One region of the Neobacillus sp. BF23-41 genome, then DNA from elsewhere that is predicted to be linked to it. Evidence: predicted binding sites of a transcription regulator. Region 1 holds the regulator's gene; the other holds the start of a gene.
The links. The regulator Rex, encoded in region 1, represses fermentation and respiration genes when NADH is low (regulators of the CRP and FNR family bind a similar motif). The targets are predictions, from matches to a motif close to TTGTGAAATATTTCACAA.

Region 1 (8,430 bases):
GCAGCCTCAGGACCAATGTCTCCTAACCCTAAGACAGCTGTTCCATCTGTTACAACGGCTACTAAATTACCCCTTCCAGTATGCTCAAATGAAGCCTCACTATTTTTGGCTATGATCTTGCATGGCTCAGCTACACCTGGCGTATAAACTAAACTTAAATCATCTGCATTATTCATTTCTACTTTACTAACGATACTAATTTTACCTGCCAGCCTTTTGTGGAGCAGCACTGCCTGCTCTTTTATCTTGCTTTCATTCATTCCAACCTTCTCCTTTTGGTCCTATCTAAGATCTAATAGTTAATCCGGGTGACAAGAATTCAATCCAAACAATCAAAAAAATCGGACCGTGACAAACAGGCGCAGCCCGATTTAGAATATTAGCTTAATAGTTTCAGCAAAAGAATAGCCAAAATAACGGTTGAAGCGCCCCCAATTCTTGTCGAAACTTGGGCAAAAGGCATCAATGACATCCGATTGGAAGCGGAAAGAATCGCCACATCACCCGTTCCCCCTAAACCACTATGACAGCCTGTAACAATCGCTGAGTCGACTGGGAACATCTTCATCATCTTTCCTACAAAGTAACCAGTGGTAACCATTGCCACTACGACTGAGGCACAAACAACCACATATCCTGGGGTTACAATTTTGACTACATCCTTAAGCGGAATATAAAGCATGCCTAAGCCAACCATTAATGGCCATGTTAAACTCGATGATACAAATTTATATAAGTGATAAGCACCTTGTTCCATTTTAGCTGGCATTACCTTAATACTTTTCACAACGGCTGCTGCAATAATCATTAACACTGGTCCAGGAATGCCTAGAAATTTATTCCCTAGTCCACCTAAGATAAAGAAACTACACGCAATTAACAGTCCTGCACCCATAAGAGGGAAATCAACCGGCTTATCAATCGTTGCCGCTTCTGTGATTCCATCGCCTTCTTTGGTCTTCACTAATACTCCATTACCAGTTAGATGCTTCTTTTTCTCACCTAAGCGTGATAAAATACCAGCACAAATGATAGCGACAATATTTCCAATCACCGCTGCTGGAATTAATTGCCCTACAAATGTTTCTGAAGATTTTCCGAGAACCTCTGCGTAGCCTAATGAAAGAGGCAAAATTCCTTCTCCAATCCCGCCACCGATAATCGGAACCACAATATAGAACAGTGTGTGTTTCATGTCATATCCAAAAAGCAAACCAACTAGAACGCCCGCTGCAACAGATGCAATTGTCCCGACAATAAGCGGTATAAACATGCGTGTGAAGCCTTGAATTAAAACTCTGCGATTCATCCCAAGAATACTCCCTACTACTAAAATAGAGATATAAAGGTAAAGGAAATTGGATGTTTTCATCAACTGGGTAACCGCATTCATTCCAGTTGTGTTAATTACACTAAAATAGACTAATATAGACGGAATCAAGAGTGCTAAAATGGCAGGGCCGCCGATATCCTTCAAAATCGGAATCCTCATGCCAAGTTCCCCGAATAAAATACCCATGACAATAATAATTGCAAAGCCGCCAATCATATCAGCTGGAAGCAATTTATAGACGGCTGAAAAGTAGACAACAGCTGCGATAACAATATAAAGCGGCAATGGAACTACCCCTAATTTCACACTGCCAAATTTACCTAAAATCCCTTTCTTTTCTTCCTTTTCCCCCGGAACAACCGTAAGCGGTTGCAACTTTCTTGCTGGTTCCATAAGCTCATCCCCCTAGCTATTTATGTTTCTATCATAGATCCAATTAAACCGCTTTCATAGCTTATGTAAATTTAATAAGGTTTTTGTAAATAAAAAAAGTAAGCAGTTTTAGTCTGCTTACAAAAAGGTTTTGATAAGATGTTGTTTCAATTGATTAAATTCATGCTGATATACGGGTCTTCCCACTGTACCGTAGATTACCTTAACGTCTAGGATCCCAATTTCCTTTAAAAAATTTAAATACTTACGGACCGAAACTCGAGAAATTCCGACGACCTTAACTACGTCCTCTGTTGAAAACGAGGCATATTTTAGCTCCTGAATCGCTTCCCAAATTTGTTTTAGGGTATCTTTTGTTAAACCCTTTGGTAAATCTTCGATAAGAGGCCTATCCTCTCGGTGCAGTAATTGATTGTCCAATACGTCTTGGTTAATCACTTGTTGAGTTTGAATAAACTTTGTTTGATCCTTATATGCAACTAATGCTCTACTAAAGCGTTCAAATTCAAAAGGCTTAATTAAATAATCAACGGCTCCGTATCTTAAAGCCTTTTTAATCCGCTCCATATCAGATGCTGCTGAAATAATAATAACATCGGTCTCTTTCTCATTTTCACGAAGGTAGGTTAACAGCTCTAATCCTAGTTTCCCCGGCATAAATATATCCAATAAGATAAGATCGATTTCTAGTTTTTCAATTTTCTCAATCGCCTCATCCACGGATGCGGCCATTGCCATCAAGGTAAATCCATGAACTTGTTCAAGATAGCGTTTATTAAATTCAGCCACCATTGGATCATCTTCAACAATCATTACCCGGATCATTCTGGTCCCCCTCCCCTTCATATGGTATATACACGGCAAAAACGGTCCCTTTTCCAGGCTTCGATGAAAGAATTAATTCCCCTTCCAACTTCTTAATAGCTTGCGAAACGAGATACAGTCCTAACCCCCTATTTTCACCGTTTGTGGAGAATCCTTTGTTAAAAATTTGGTTTTGCAGTTCTTCACTTATCCCTGCCCCCGTATCTTTTACTTCGATTGTTAAAATATCATCGCCATATTCGAATTCTACTGCTATTTTTTTAACCATACAACCATTCATAGCCTCGATGGCATTATCAATTAAATTGCCAACAATGGTTATAAGTTCGTGTGTCACATCAGAAACAGCGGGCTGCGGAAGAGGCTGCTCACAGGAAACTGATAACTCTGCCCCTGATTCCCTTGCATAACTCAACTTTCCAATTAAAAAGCCAGCTAATACAGGGTCCTTTATCTTTTTTGTCACAAAGCCAATTTCGCTATTTCGATGGTCAACCGTTTCACTGATATATTCGACCACTTTTTCATAATAACCTGTATGGACCATTCCCAAAATAACATGAAGTTTATTCATAAACTCATGGGCCTGAGCCCGAAGTGCGTCAGCATATATTCTAACTCCGGTCAGTTGTTCAGCAAGCACCTGTATTTCTGTTTTATCCCGAAAAGTAGCAATCGCGCCGACTACCTTATTACCAACGATCACAGGGACTCGGTTGGTTAAAATGGTCATCCCATTTATATTCTGTTCTTCATCCAATTCAGGTTTACCAGTTTTTAATAAATCACCCAAGCGAGTAGATGACATATATTCTTCGATATTTGTCCCCATCGGGTTATCTTGCAGGCCTGCTTTATCGAACAGCTTTAAGGCCGCTCGATTGACGAGTGTTATGTTAGACTGTTGATCAACTGCCACAATTCCCTCACGCACCGATTGAAGCATCGCGCTGCGTTCCTCTAATAATTTAGCAATCGCAAATGGCTCAAGCCCAAGTAGGATTTTTTTTATATATCTGGCTAAAATCACGGCCCCGAGAACACCGATTAAGATACCAATCATCGTCCCAATATAGATCCCTATTCTGCTCTTATTGACGGCCGTTTCCACATTATCAAGAGAAATCCCAACGGCTACTGCCCCGATCTGTTTCCCATTTGCATCCTTAATCGGCGTAAAAGAACGTAAAGAAGGTCCTAGAGCTCCTTTTGAAATAGATTCATGCTCTTTCCCTTTTAGTACCGGCCCTTCATCTCCACCCTTGAATTGTTTGCCAACTTCTTTGCTATCAGGATGGGATTTACGGATCCCCTTCATATCCATCACAACAATAAAGTAAACGTTTGTCACTTTTCTCATTTCATTCGCAAACGTTTGGATTTCCTTTACATCCCGTTCTCCACTCATCGCATCAATCACAAGCGGACTATGAGCAACCATTCGAGCCACATTTCTCGCCTTCTCAGCCTGACCTTTTTCCGTCTCCTTAGCAATTCTCGAACTGATAAGTAAATCTGTTATCAAAAGTGAAAAAGTAACCACCATACACACAAAGACAATAATTACCGTCTGTAAACTCCATCTTCCCTTTCTCATATTTCCCTCCATCTTTGAGAAGGCGACAGGCACCATTCTGATTTCCACCTGATGACATACTAACCAACAGGGTTAGTAAACGCAAAAAGGCTGCAAAGCATTCTTATGAAAATACATTGCAGTCTAAAAGCTTTCTTTAACTTAGGCTGGCCTGAGGATTAATTTTCAAAGTTAACCATCCTTGCGAATGATGCCTTAACTTATGAGCAAAATAGCTCCTGCGATAATAGGGGTCAGGACCATCGCACTTTTTAATACAGGCTGCGGAGCAAGGGCTGTAAACTTAGCCCCGACATAGGAGCCAATCATCGTTCCTCCTACCACTTCAACTAACAGGGTTAAATTCAGGTATCCTTCGAAATAGTAGCCGATTCCTCCTGCTAAAGCGATTGGCAAAATAACGAGCATTGTTGTACCAACTGATTGTTTAAGCGAAAGTCCCATGATGACCAGCAACCCGATTTGAATGAACGGCGCAGCACCTATCCCAAATGTACCAGACAACAATCCGGTAACCAACCCGACGACTGCCGCTTTCTTAATGAGAAGCAGGTTGCCAGGTTTCACTTTTTTGTTGTTTGCCTTTATTTTTTGAACAATAAATAAGCGTACAACCAGTATTACAGCCGACAAAAATAACATCCCTGCTGTTAACCAATGCAAAGAATGGATCGGAATCAAACTGGCTAGTTTTGAACCTAAATAGGAGGCAACTGCACCAAATCCACCGACGATTAAACCGGTTTTAATTGAGATATTTCCTTGACGAAAATGACTGTAGGCACCTGACATGCTCGTAAACACCATCGCTGCTAGTGATGTCCCTAACGCCATATGTATTGGTACTCCAAAAATAACTGTTAAGATGGCAATAATAAAGCCGGAGCCGCCCGCCCCAACAAATCCTAATAATATCCCAAGCACAAACATCGTCAGCACAATCGCCAACTTCATCCCCTCCGATTGCAAAACCCTAGATGTCCTTCTAGGAAATGTTAAAATTACTTACCTAAAAACGTGCTCATACCCACCGATTTAAAAAAGAAAAAAACTATCATTCATTATTGTACTAAAAATTTAAAAGGTATATTGGAAATATGCCCTAATTCCCAAAATTTGAAAGACTACCTCTAGATTGAGGTAGTCCTCCCTTAAAAGCTTGATTTTACTCGACCTAAACATGAACTGGTTGTTTTGCTTCCGCTAGTGCTAATAGGCGTTGTTTAATTTCCTCAACATTGACAATTCTTTGAGCTACCCCTGTTTCCATTGCAGCGGAAGCAACTGCTGCTGCTACTTGTGCTGCGACCCTAGGGTCAAAAGGGTCTGGAATAACATGATCAGCATGAAGTTCTTCATCTGAAATTAATCCAGCAATTGCATAGACCGCGGCGAGCTTCATTTCCTCGTTGATTTCCTTTGCACGGACATCTAAAGCGCCGCGGAAAATTCCTGGGAAAGCAAGCACATTATTAACCTGGTTCGGAAAATCAGAACGTCCTGTACCCACTACAAGTGCTCCTGCTTCTTTGGCCGCATCGGGCATAATTTCCGGTACTGGGTTGGCCATGGCAAAGATAATCGGGTCACGGTGCATAGAACCAACCATTTCCTTTGTAACGGCCCCAGCTGCTGATACCCCCACAAACACATCTGCGTCAAGGAACGCATCGGCTAACGTTCCTTGTTTTTGCCCGCGATTTGTCATTCGCGCCATTTCATCTTTGAATCGATTCATTCCGAACGGGCGGCCTTCATAAATAATTCCTTTTGTATCACATAAAATAACATCCTTCACGCCCATATGCAGCAGGAGCTTAACAATTGCTACTCCAGCTGAACCTGCTCCGTTTACGGCAACACGAATATCTTCAATTTTTTTATCCGCTAATTTTAATGCGTTGATTAGACCAGCGGCTGTTACAATCGCGGTTCCATGCTGGTCATCATGAAAAACAGGAATCTCGCAGGCTTGGCGGAGGCGGTCTTCAATTTCAAAGCATTGCGGCGCAGCAATATCCTCCAAGTTCACTCCGCCAAATGTTGGTTCTAGCAGCTTGACGGTTTCTACGATCTGGTCTGTGTCAGTGGTGGCCAAGCAAATGGGAAAGGCATCAACATCTGCGAACGATTTGAATAACACGGCCTTTCCTTCCATCACAGGCATCGCAGCTTTTGGTCCAATGTTTCCAAGCCCCAGGACCGCTGTCCCATTGGATACAACTGCGACAAGATTGCCCTTCGAGGTATAATCATAGACTTTATTTTCGTCTGCATAAATGACCAAACATGGCTCTGCCACACCGGGTGAATAGGCAAGGCTTAAATCTTTTGCATTATGTACTGCCACCTTAGAATAAATCCCAACCTTGCCTTGGTGTTCCTTGTGCATTTTTAACGCTTCATCCCGTAAAATTGACATTGAATTTCCCCCACTTCCCGGCTAGTAACCGCTTGCATTTTATCTACCTACATCTTAGTGCATAAGAAAGTATTTTTATAGATTATGTAATTAAAAAAAGCAGGGATTTAATATACAAAAGGCCTTCCACAAATTTTGTGGAAAGCCTTTTTAACTAATTATTCTTCATCTATTTCGACCGTTGGATAATGCTTTAAAAAGTAGACTAGCGATTGAAGCTCCACAGCCAAGTCAATATGATGGACCCTTATTAATGGTGGAACATTTAACCTCGCTGGAGTGAAATTTAAGATCCCTTTTACATTCGCTTGGACCAGTCGATCGGTTATCATTTGAGCGGCAGGAGCCGGAACCGTTAATATCGCCACTGAAATATTAGTTTCTGATAACACCTTCTCTAAATCATCCATAGGATGAACGGGTACCTCGCGAATCATAGTTCCCATTTTGTCGGGATCCACATCGAAGGCGCATTCTATTTTTGTGTTATTATTTTTTAAAAAGTTATAGTTTAAAAAGGCAGTCCCAAGATTTCCGACTCCTATTAAGGCAACCTTAGTTAATTCATCCTGATCTAAGGTCTTTCGGAAGAAGGATATTAAGTAATTAACATTATACCCATAGCCCTTTTTTCCTAACGCACCGAAATAGGAAAAGTCGCGGCGAATCGTTGCTGAGTCTACCTTTACTGCTTCACTCAATTCCGCTGAAGAGACCCTTTGCTTGCCTGAACTTTGCAGGTTTTTTAGAAATCGATAATAGAGGGGCAGCCGTTTTGCTGTCGCCTGTGGTATTTTCGTTGTTTCATTACTCATAATCTCCCACACCCCATGAATGGTTTAGTTAAAAATTTATTTAACTCTTTCATCTCTTTTAAAATCACCGTTTTTACCGCCTGTTTTTTCGACAAGATACGTCGGTCCAATTACCATACCTTTATCAACGGCTTTACACATATCATAAACCGTTAAGGCACATGCGGATGCGGCTGTTAACGCTTCCATTTCTACGCCTGTGTTCCCCTTCGTTTTAACGGCTGCAGCAATATATAATTGATAGTTCTCATCCTTATCCTGTTCCCAAGAGAAAGAAATATTAACACCTGTTAATGGAATCGGATGGCACATTGGAATCAAATCCCATGTCTTCTTTGCTGCCATGACAGCTGCTATCTGGGCCACTGCTAAGACATCGCCCTTCTTCATCTCATTATTAGTTATTTTATCATAAATTTCTTTACTAACGGTAATGCTGGAATGAGCAAGCGCCGTACGTGCCGTTTCCGGCTTATCACTGACGTCGACCATTTTTGCTCTGCCTTCTTCATTAAAATGCGTAAATTCTGCCATATAAAAAATCCTCCCATCAAATCATACACTATTTTTCCTTATATGTGTGTGAAACTTTGAACTATATATTACATTTTATGTCGGTTTAAGACTTCACTCCGCTAATATGGCGAGCAGTTTATTGCCGACATACCGGGAATAAGGTACACTTATCCTATGTAATAGAGGTGAATGAGAATGATTTTGCTACAGGTTAATCAATTACAAAAATATTATGGTGCTGACCTTATTTTATCGAATATTAAGCTCGAATTACAAACTCGGGACCGTGTTGCCCTTGTTGGACGCAATGGGGCGGGAAAATCGACATTATTGAAGATTATAGCCGGACACTTGTCACATGATGGCGGAGAAATCATCAAGCCAAAAGAGGTGACGATTGGCTATTTAGCTCAAAATACTGGGTTAGAATCATCATTATCCATATGGGATGAAATGCTGACGGTTTTTGAACCGCTGCGATTAATGGAAAAACAACTCCGCACACTTGAAGAACAAATGGCTGATCCCC
Region 2 (8,430 bases), on a different contig from region 1:
ATTCGAATGGTTATTTTTATTGTGATTTGTCTGTAATTTACGGTGCGTTTTGGTGTTTTCCCCTCATAACGGAACGCGTTATGAGTTTGCCCAGTTTTCTTAGAGAATTTCAATCTTTAAGGAGTTGACCTGGGAGACGAGGAGTTCTTCGTATTCTTTTTGGGCTTGGTAGTAGATTTCTTGTTCGCCGGCTTTTGGGTTTTCCTTTTTGACTTTTTCAATTAAGTCCTTTTGCACCTTCTGCGACATGACAATCATTCGATATTGCTGTTTTTCCGTTGCCCAAAATTTATCTGCGCCGTACTCATTAATTAGCTTTTTAGCGGATTCGAACTGATTATATTGTTCGCGCGCTTTGAGGAGGGCTGCACCCACTTCAGTCTCGGCAGCTTTATGGCCCTTTTCATCCGCCAGTAAGGCCATCGCACGAAGGCGGATAATTTGCGTTAATAATTGATTTTTATCCTCAAGTGTTTTTTCCTGGGAATCTAAATAAGCCAATTCTTCCTCTAACTGTTTACCCGTGTATTTTTTCTGCGCGCTCTCACGGTTGATTTCCAGCTGTAACTGGTTAATAAACTTATAGAAGCTGACATCTTCATTGGTAATCCATTCGCCGTTGATGATGGCGACACCTTTTGGCTTGGTCACATTTAGATCGATGACTTTCTCTGCCTTTTTGCCTTCTTTTTCTAATGTAAACGCGGCCTCATATTTACCGCCCATCGGCAGGTTCACTTTGCCGGAGTAGGTCCCATTTTTGCCTTCCACAAGCTTAACATCATAGCTGCCATGGTCCATATTGGTCATCGATAATTGGGCAGATACATCGAGCCCTTTTACGGCCTTGTTGTTTTCGGTTACTTTTATTTCAAAGGGCATCGCTGTGTCCTTGACGAAATAAAGGTCCTTCGTCATTGTTACCTTATAGTCAGGGCCTGAACTGCATCCTGTGATTAAGGCAATCAGCAGAAGCAAGCTAAAGATAATCCGTGTCTTCATGAACTGATTCCTCCTAAATTATGAGTTTGTAAGAATTCATCTACTGTAAACTTTTCCATTTTTCCATTGTCCAAATAGGCGACATGGGTACAAATCTGCTTGATTTCATCGAGATGGTGGGAAGACAGCAGAATCGTTTTATCATGGAGGGAACCAAGGACCTCCAAAATTTCTTTTCTTCCGAGCGGGTCGATGCCGCTCGTTGGTTCATCCAGAATGAGCAGGCTTGAATCCTGATAAAGGGTGATTGCTAAACCAAGGCGCTGCAGCATCCCTTTGGAATATTTCTTCACTTGAACACCACGGTCCTCCCACAAGCTGACCGAGCGTAGCACCTGCTCGATCCGTTCCTGATTGGAAGTCTTGGTCACAGCTTCTGCAAAGAAGGTGATATTTTCAAGACCGGTCAGCATCGGATATAGCATGAATTTTTCCGGCAAATAAGCAATCGTCTTTTTCCATTCAACATTTTTCTTGTTAACAGCAGTCCCGTTAATCAAAATGTCCCCTTGCTTCACTGGCAGTAACCCAAGCAGACTATTGATGAACGTTGATTTTCCGGCCCCGTTGCGGCCAACAAGGGCACATATTTCGTTTGGGTTAATGTCTAGATTGATGGAATCTAAGACATTTTTTTTTCCAAACGATTGGTTTAAATTCGTTACTTTGATCATTCGTACCCCTCCTTACGGTTGAAAACAATCGCTGTTAAAAACGAAGTGATAAGCCAGAACAACAGATTTCCGAGCAGGAAGAATACGGGTTTCGTCCACATAAATGCTTGTAAGAGCCTTGACATATGGCCAAAGGAATATACCCCCGTGCCTGTTTCTAGAAACATTCGAATCGCTTGAAGCGGATTTAAAAAGTAGACGGAAGAAAATAGTTTCACATTTTCATAGGTGACATCAGGTAAGAACGACAGCAAGATAAAATCATGTAAGAAGAAAAAGTAAAACCAGACGAGGATCGTAAACCCTAAAATCTGCATCCGCGAGCGGCTAAAACTACCGATGGCCGCACCTATTTGCAGGAAGACGAGGCTCATACAAACGATTGCTGCCACAAAGATAAAATAGCCCTTTATATCGAGTTGGAAATTAAATTTTAATAGAAACAAATAGATGAAAAACCACGTAATCAGCGGGACAAGGACGACTGCATAAAGCCCAAGGCTTTTTTTAATTAGGAAGCTTCCGAAAGAGTCTGTCTTTGTTAGCAGCATGATCAATGTTTTTTGTTCCTTTTCTTGAAAAATCGAGAAGGCCCCGATAAATAGGCATAGAATCGGGATAAAATAGATAATCGTATCAAACAAGTTGATTAAGAGCACATAAAAGCCTTTATCAAATGAAAGGGCTGAGGAACGAAATAAAATCGCGATTGAAATGAGAACAATAATGCTTAGACTTAGCCAAAGCCCTTTTCCTCTTATATTTTCCTTCCATTCCTTCCAAATGTAATGCATAGTAGGTGTCTCCCCTTTATTAAAATCCCCACAATTAGTAAGCTGACAATAAGGAAAATAGCTTTCGTATGTGTTCCATTTGACGCTGTTAATGGGTGTGGGTCATTAAACATAATGGCTTCGTTTGTAAGTGCGGCATTCATTTTTTCATATATTTTCAGGGCCGGACTTTTTAAAAATAAATAGGATAATTCTTGGTCCTCCATTAATTGATATAAAGATGAACGATAGGTTATTGGAAAATCCCCAATGCGGTCTTGGTTTAAATCAGTGATCGGGAACGCGCTGCCCCAGTCATTCCCTTTGCCATCCTTGCTCCAGGAATTATTCTCATTATTGCCGCCAAGAGTTACCGCAGGAATCGTATTTTCGGAAATTTGGTTTAATGTAAATACTTGATCATTGGAACTCGCCCATAGTTCAATTCCGATTTGGTTTTGAACGATTTTGTTGTGACGAAATTCGTTTCTTGTCGCTTGATCGATATACAAACCACGCTGGTTCATGTAAAAGGTATTATTGGCGATAAAATTATCATTGGCTTGGAGGAGTAATAGGCCAAATGATTGGTTGCCATAGTTAACGATAAATTGATTATCCTCGAGCTTCAAATGATTGGAGTTCATAATGGCTGCGCCGCCGGTATTCATCGTGAAGGTATTTTTCATAAAAATGTTTTCGTCAGAATACATGTAATGCAGTCCATATCTTGTCTGGCTGATATTATTTTCATAGCTGTGATTGTTGTTGGCATATTCAAAGAACATCCCGTCCCGGGTGCCTTCAATCGTATTCTTTTCAAGCAGATTATCATTTGCATAATAAACGTGAATTCCATTTCCCTGCTCGGCGATTTTGCCCTTGCCCATTCCCTTAATATGGTTAGCACGAATCGTATTATCGTGAGCCTGGCTTAAATATATGCCGTGAAAGGAGTCGCGGATGTTGATATGTTCGACAACGTTGCTGTTTGTATAAATCTTGATGGCCGCGTATTCCTCAGCAGAGTTCCGGTTCATACTTCCATGCGTTACCGTTAGATGGCTCAGCTTCACATGAGGGGCTTTAATGGAAATGACGTTCCCCGTTCCGTCGCCCTTAATAACGGTTTTAGGTGAGCCAATAATCGTCATTGCTTTGTTGATGACAATATTGCCCTGATATGTTTTATTTTCAAGCTGTAATACCGCCCCATCTTTCAGGCTGTCGATGGTTGCTTGTAAATTTTCGGCGGCCAGCTTTTTCTCAGGGCTCATCAGTAGAAATAGAGAAAAAATGAAAGATAAGAGCGCAGTTTTTTTCATTTACTTTCGATCCTTCCATAACGGAATGAGTAACAGGATAAATGCTCCAATAAGTAAATAGGAACCAGGGCCAAGCACACTGTTGGTAATAAAGTTTGCTACTGTATTATGTCCCAAAATCGGCGGTACAAAAGGATCTATTTTAATGGGTGCTTCAGGGCTTAAATTTGTTCCGAAATCATGAAGTGCCTGCCGCAGGTCAATCACCCCAAGTAAGCCGCCAATTACAAACACGCCAATCAATCCATAAAGAATAGATTTTTTTCGAAAGACGGCGGTTAGTAAGGTAAGAATAACTAAACCACCAACAAGATAGGCAAGATAGCTCAATTCAGGGAAGTTTTCTTCACTAAAGTTATCCATCCCGATATAGTGGTTGAGACCATTAACAATGTCAATTTGTCCTTCGAGTTTATTTGGGTAAACAATGATATTTAGTCCCTCTGGATATTGCGGAGCAAAGAAAATCATTTGCCACCACGGGAAAAATAATGAGATGACCATCAAAATGGCTGAAACAACTATTAATATCGAAGAAACCACTGATAATTTTTTCGTTTTACCCTTCATGTTAACATCGCCTTTATTATAAAGTGGAAGCGCCTTGCTCAGCCCCGACAAGCATAAGGCAAGCCCTTCAAGAAGGCGTTTTTTGCCTTCTTAAGGGATTGACTTAGACCAAAGAGGGGCTAGGCGCTGCAACTAGATTTTATCGATAATAAGATTTGTAAACAGGGATGGGTATCAATCTATTTAATTGATACCCATCTCCAACATATTATTTCTTAGGTTTTACAAGGAAGTAACCGTTCATTTCTTGGTGGAGCGCAGAACAGAAGTTTGTACAATAAAGTGGGTAGGTTCCCGCTTTATTCGCGACAAATTCCATTGTGTTGGTTTGTCCAGGCTGAACTTCCATGTTTAAGTTATAGCTGTTGATGGCAAATCCGTGTGTAATATCCTCATCGAAATCAATATTCGTCAGATGGATGGTGACGTGATCTCCTTCATTCACTTCAATGACGTCTGGTCGTTTTGCTTTTGCATCAAAGATGAATTTCGAACGCATCGCAATACCGTATACGTCAACTTTGTTGCCATTGCGGACGATTTTCGTATCACTCTGCTTGTAAACGGCTTCCTTATTCTTGACATCCTTAGGATATACATTAATCGTTTTAATCTTATCCGCTTTAATCATTTGTGCATAGTGCGGTTCAGGGTCTACTGGTGAAGATTGGATGACCTTCATCTTACCGCTGATATCAATCAATTGCATTGACTCAGGATGGGAAGGTCCGACAGACAAGTAACTGTCTTTAGCAATCTTGTTTAAAGCAATAATCCATTTTCCATCTGGTGCAACGGTATCACCTTCTGCGGCAACAGAGTGTCCTGGGGAATATTGAACAGGCACACGGTCTAATGTTTCACCTGTATTTGGATCCCATTTCACGATTTCAGAAGAAATGAACATCGTTGTATAGGCCATGCCTTTGTCATCAAATTGAGTGTGAAGCGGTCCTAAAGCGTTTTCAGGGTTTACTTCTCTTTCCATCACTGATTTGTAATTAAGAATTGGAATCCCATTCCGTTCACCAGCGAAGTCTTTGTTTGCGACCGCTTTAAACGCTTTTTCAAACGAGAAGACAGTCATTGTCGGTGCTAATTTTCCTGAAGCGATGAATTGCCTTCCATCTGGTGTGACGTCAACACCATGTGGTGATTTAGCGACAGGAATTAAATAAATTCCGCCTTTTTGTTTTTCAGGGAAAATCATTTTTTGACCGCCAACATTTTCGTACTTGCCTTCCTTGACCATTTTCGCAAGCTCTTTCCAGTTAAAAAGAACAATATAGTCACGATCAGCTTGTGATGCGTTAATTTCAAGATTAGTAGTCGCTTCTTCGGTATTATAAGTTGTCATTACCGCCCAATCACCTGATTCTTTTTTACCAGCATCAGATAGGTCATAGGACCATGGCGGAAGTGCCACTTGATAAGCAATACCTAGTTTTTGATTCTTTTCATTAAAGGTTACAGCAGACATAACACCACGGTATTGTGTGCCGAAGTCATCAAGAGATTCATACTTCTGGCCAAGCGGAACGGCGAAACGTGTTGGCAGGAACATGTACTCTGTATTTTCTGTCACGAATGCTGCACAGTGTGGGCCGGCAGTGTTCGGAACTTGAATGATATCTTTCGTCGTAAATGTTTTAAGGTCTACAACGGCGGCACGGCTGTTTCCTACATCAGTAGCAAACATATATTTTCCATCATAGTCGCCCTTTGTTTCTGAAAAGGCTGGATGGTGAAGGTCGCCCCATGTATAGTCGCCCATCATTTTTTTGGAATGCTCATCGAAACCGTATCCTGTTGCGGAATCTTGAGAGAATACAGGAATCGTTCTAATTTTTCGCATCGACGGAACCCCATAAATAAACATTTGGCCTGAGTGGCCGCCAGAGGCAAATAGGTAATAATCATCCTTTTGACCGAATGGCACAAACACCTTTTCTGCATCGTTCTTAGTGCTTGAAGAAGCTTCCGTATTCGTCTTTGCTGAGAAATCGGCAAAAGAGATCGTTGCTGCAACAAACCCTGCAAGCAGACCCGATGCAATCGGAATCCATTTTTTCATCTAATTACACCACCTTTTTATTTTTCAGAAGCTTGTTTAAGTAGTTCTAACACTTGTTTGCGTTCTACATCTGATAATGGATTTTTGCCAATAACGCCTGACATAACGGCAGAAGTAGGCGCCTTCAGGAATTCTTCAATCGGCTTGCCATGTTTCCCTTCCACGTTAGTAAATGCTTGGGAAAGGTCCGGTCCTACGGCACCGCCCTTAATATTTAATGCTTCAACACTGTGACAGCCAAGACAGCCCTTCTTGTTAAGGATGTTATCCTCATTAGCTGAAACGGTTGTTGCTTCCTTTGCATCCGTACTTTCATCTTTGGCAGCAGCAGTTTCTGTAGTTTCTGTTTGTGCCACCTGAGGCTGTTTTTCGGAATCCCCCATGATTACGCCAAACACTAAGTAGCCAAGTCCAAAGCCAAGTAATGCACAGACTACAAAACTAATAATGGCTTTATTCACTTTTTTTCCTCCCTTTTTATATAAAATGAACACCTTCATCCTAACCGCTCAAGAGGGAGAAAAATGTGAGCTAACTCACACCTTTTTTGTAGATTTTGAACGTTATGTGAAACCGATTGTTTCAATTGGCTTTATAACAATGAACATTTTGTGAATTTCGTCACTACATCAGCGGATGGAGTTGTTTACAATAGATGGTAAGTATTTATCAAAAGTAGAGTTCTTTAAAGGGGTGGTGAGAAGGATGAATCGAGTCGATTGTTTAAAAGATCCGCATCTAGGAGTCTATCAAGAAGTAATACAAACGGATTTGCTTCGAAAAATTGTTATTTTTAAGGATCTATCACAAAAGTCGCTTTCGATTATTGAAAAGAGGATTCAAACGCTGGAGTTGAAAAAGGGGGAACAGATCATTTCTGAGGCGGAGGTGGCCAAGGGGGTGTATTTTGTTCATTCAGGTGCTGTTAAGCTGACAAAGCAGGATGAGAATGGCAATGAAATTATTGTCTGTGTGAAGCAAAAAGGGGATGTGTTTGCAGAAGCCTGTTTGTTTACAAAGCGGACAGAATGCTATCCAGCGACAGCGACTATGCTCCAGGATGGAAAGATCTTCTTTTTGGATAAGTTGGAATTAGAACGGGATTTATTCAACCACCCAGAGCTGTCGATGCAAATGATCAGTTATATGAGCGATGCCTTACGGGAAATGACCTCACAATTACGAGATGTTGCCTTGCTCGATGTATATGCGAAGACAGTGAAGACATTAGAGCGCCTGGGAAATAAACTTAATAATGGTCTAAACAGATGGGATATTGAGATTCCCTTGACGATTCAAGAGTTTGCAACCGTCGTTGGCACGACGAGAGAAAGCGTAAGCCGTGTTTTTTCCAAGCTAAAAAAAGATGGGATTATTGATATGAAGTCGAGGAAGATTATTATCCGGGATTGGTGTACGCTATGTACACTGCTGCACAGGGAATATTAACATTGAAAAAAGCCCTTCGCTATGAAGGGCTTTTCGTTTACTTATCAAATTTGTATGTCCAGAATCGTTCGTTGTTGATCCACTTCATCATTTGTGGGTCTTGATTTTTCAACTTCTCTTCCATACCAATAAACATCTGCTCGGTTTGCGACCGGTGAGCTTGGATGGCAGCCAGTTTTGTTTCTGCGACGGGGCTAATATCATTGACGATGTCTGGTTCCCCAATTTCGTCTACACAATTATTCGAAAAGGCTACACAGTGTAGGGTTGGCCGCACGGCAGCAGGCATCTTCCCAACTGCCCGAACAACCGCCGCACCGGTGGCATCATGGTCAGGATGAACGGAATAGCCTGGATAAAAGGTAATAATAAGAGAAGGGTTGACTTCCTCAATCAATGCTAACATTTTGTTGGCGAGTTTCTCTTCGTCTTCGAATTCAATCGTTTTATCACGGAATCCAAGCATGCGCAGGTCTTGAATGCCCAACACCCGAGCCGCTTCCTTCAATTCCTCTTTCCTAATTTTCGGCAGGTTTTCGCGATTGGTAAACGGGGGATTCCCC

Region 2: the regulator Rex is predicted to act here: its motif matches at 7,028-7,045, upstream of AB7942_RS21025 (cytochrome C).

The regions. Positions count from the first base shown of each region.
Region 1 is NZ_JBGBPR010000017.1:4,795-13,224, reverse strand. Features, by position in the region: gene AB7942_RS21585 (NAD(P)-dependent malic enzyme) at 1-260, opposite strand, end outside; gene AB7942_RS21580 (2-hydroxycarboxylate transporter family protein) at 380-1,726, opposite strand; gene AB7942_RS21575 (response regulator) at 1,844-2,551, opposite strand; gene dcuS (DcuS/MalK family sensor histidine kinase) at 2,529-4,148, opposite strand; gene AB7942_RS21565 (sulfite exporter TauE/SafE family protein) at 4,344-5,096, opposite strand; gene ystJ (NADP-dependent malic enzyme) at 5,323-6,570, opposite strand; gene AB7942_RS21555 (redox-sensing transcriptional repressor Rex) at 6,729-7,385, opposite strand; gene moaC (cyclic pyranopterin monophosphate synthase MoaC) at 7,422-7,919, opposite strand; gene AB7942_RS21545 (ABC transporter ATP-binding protein) at 8,097-8,430, shown strand, end outside.
Region 2 is NZ_JBGBPR010000016.1:354-8,783, reverse strand. Features, by position in the region: gene AB7942_RS21055 (FixH family protein) at 100-1,002, opposite strand; gene AB7942_RS21050 (ABC transporter ATP-binding protein) at 999-1,676, opposite strand; gene AB7942_RS21045 (ABC transporter permease) at 1,673-2,470, opposite strand; gene nosD (nitrous oxide reductase family maturation protein NosD) at 2,434-3,774, opposite strand; gene AB7942_RS21035 (hypothetical protein) at 3,775-4,344, opposite strand; gene nosZ (Sec-dependent nitrous-oxide reductase) at 4,553-6,418, opposite strand; gene AB7942_RS21025 (cytochrome C) at 6,436-6,879, opposite strand; gene AB7942_RS21020 (Crp/Fnr family transcriptional regulator) at 7,124-7,867, shown strand; gene bshB2 (bacillithiol biosynthesis deacetylase BshB2) at 7,905-8,430, opposite strand, start outside.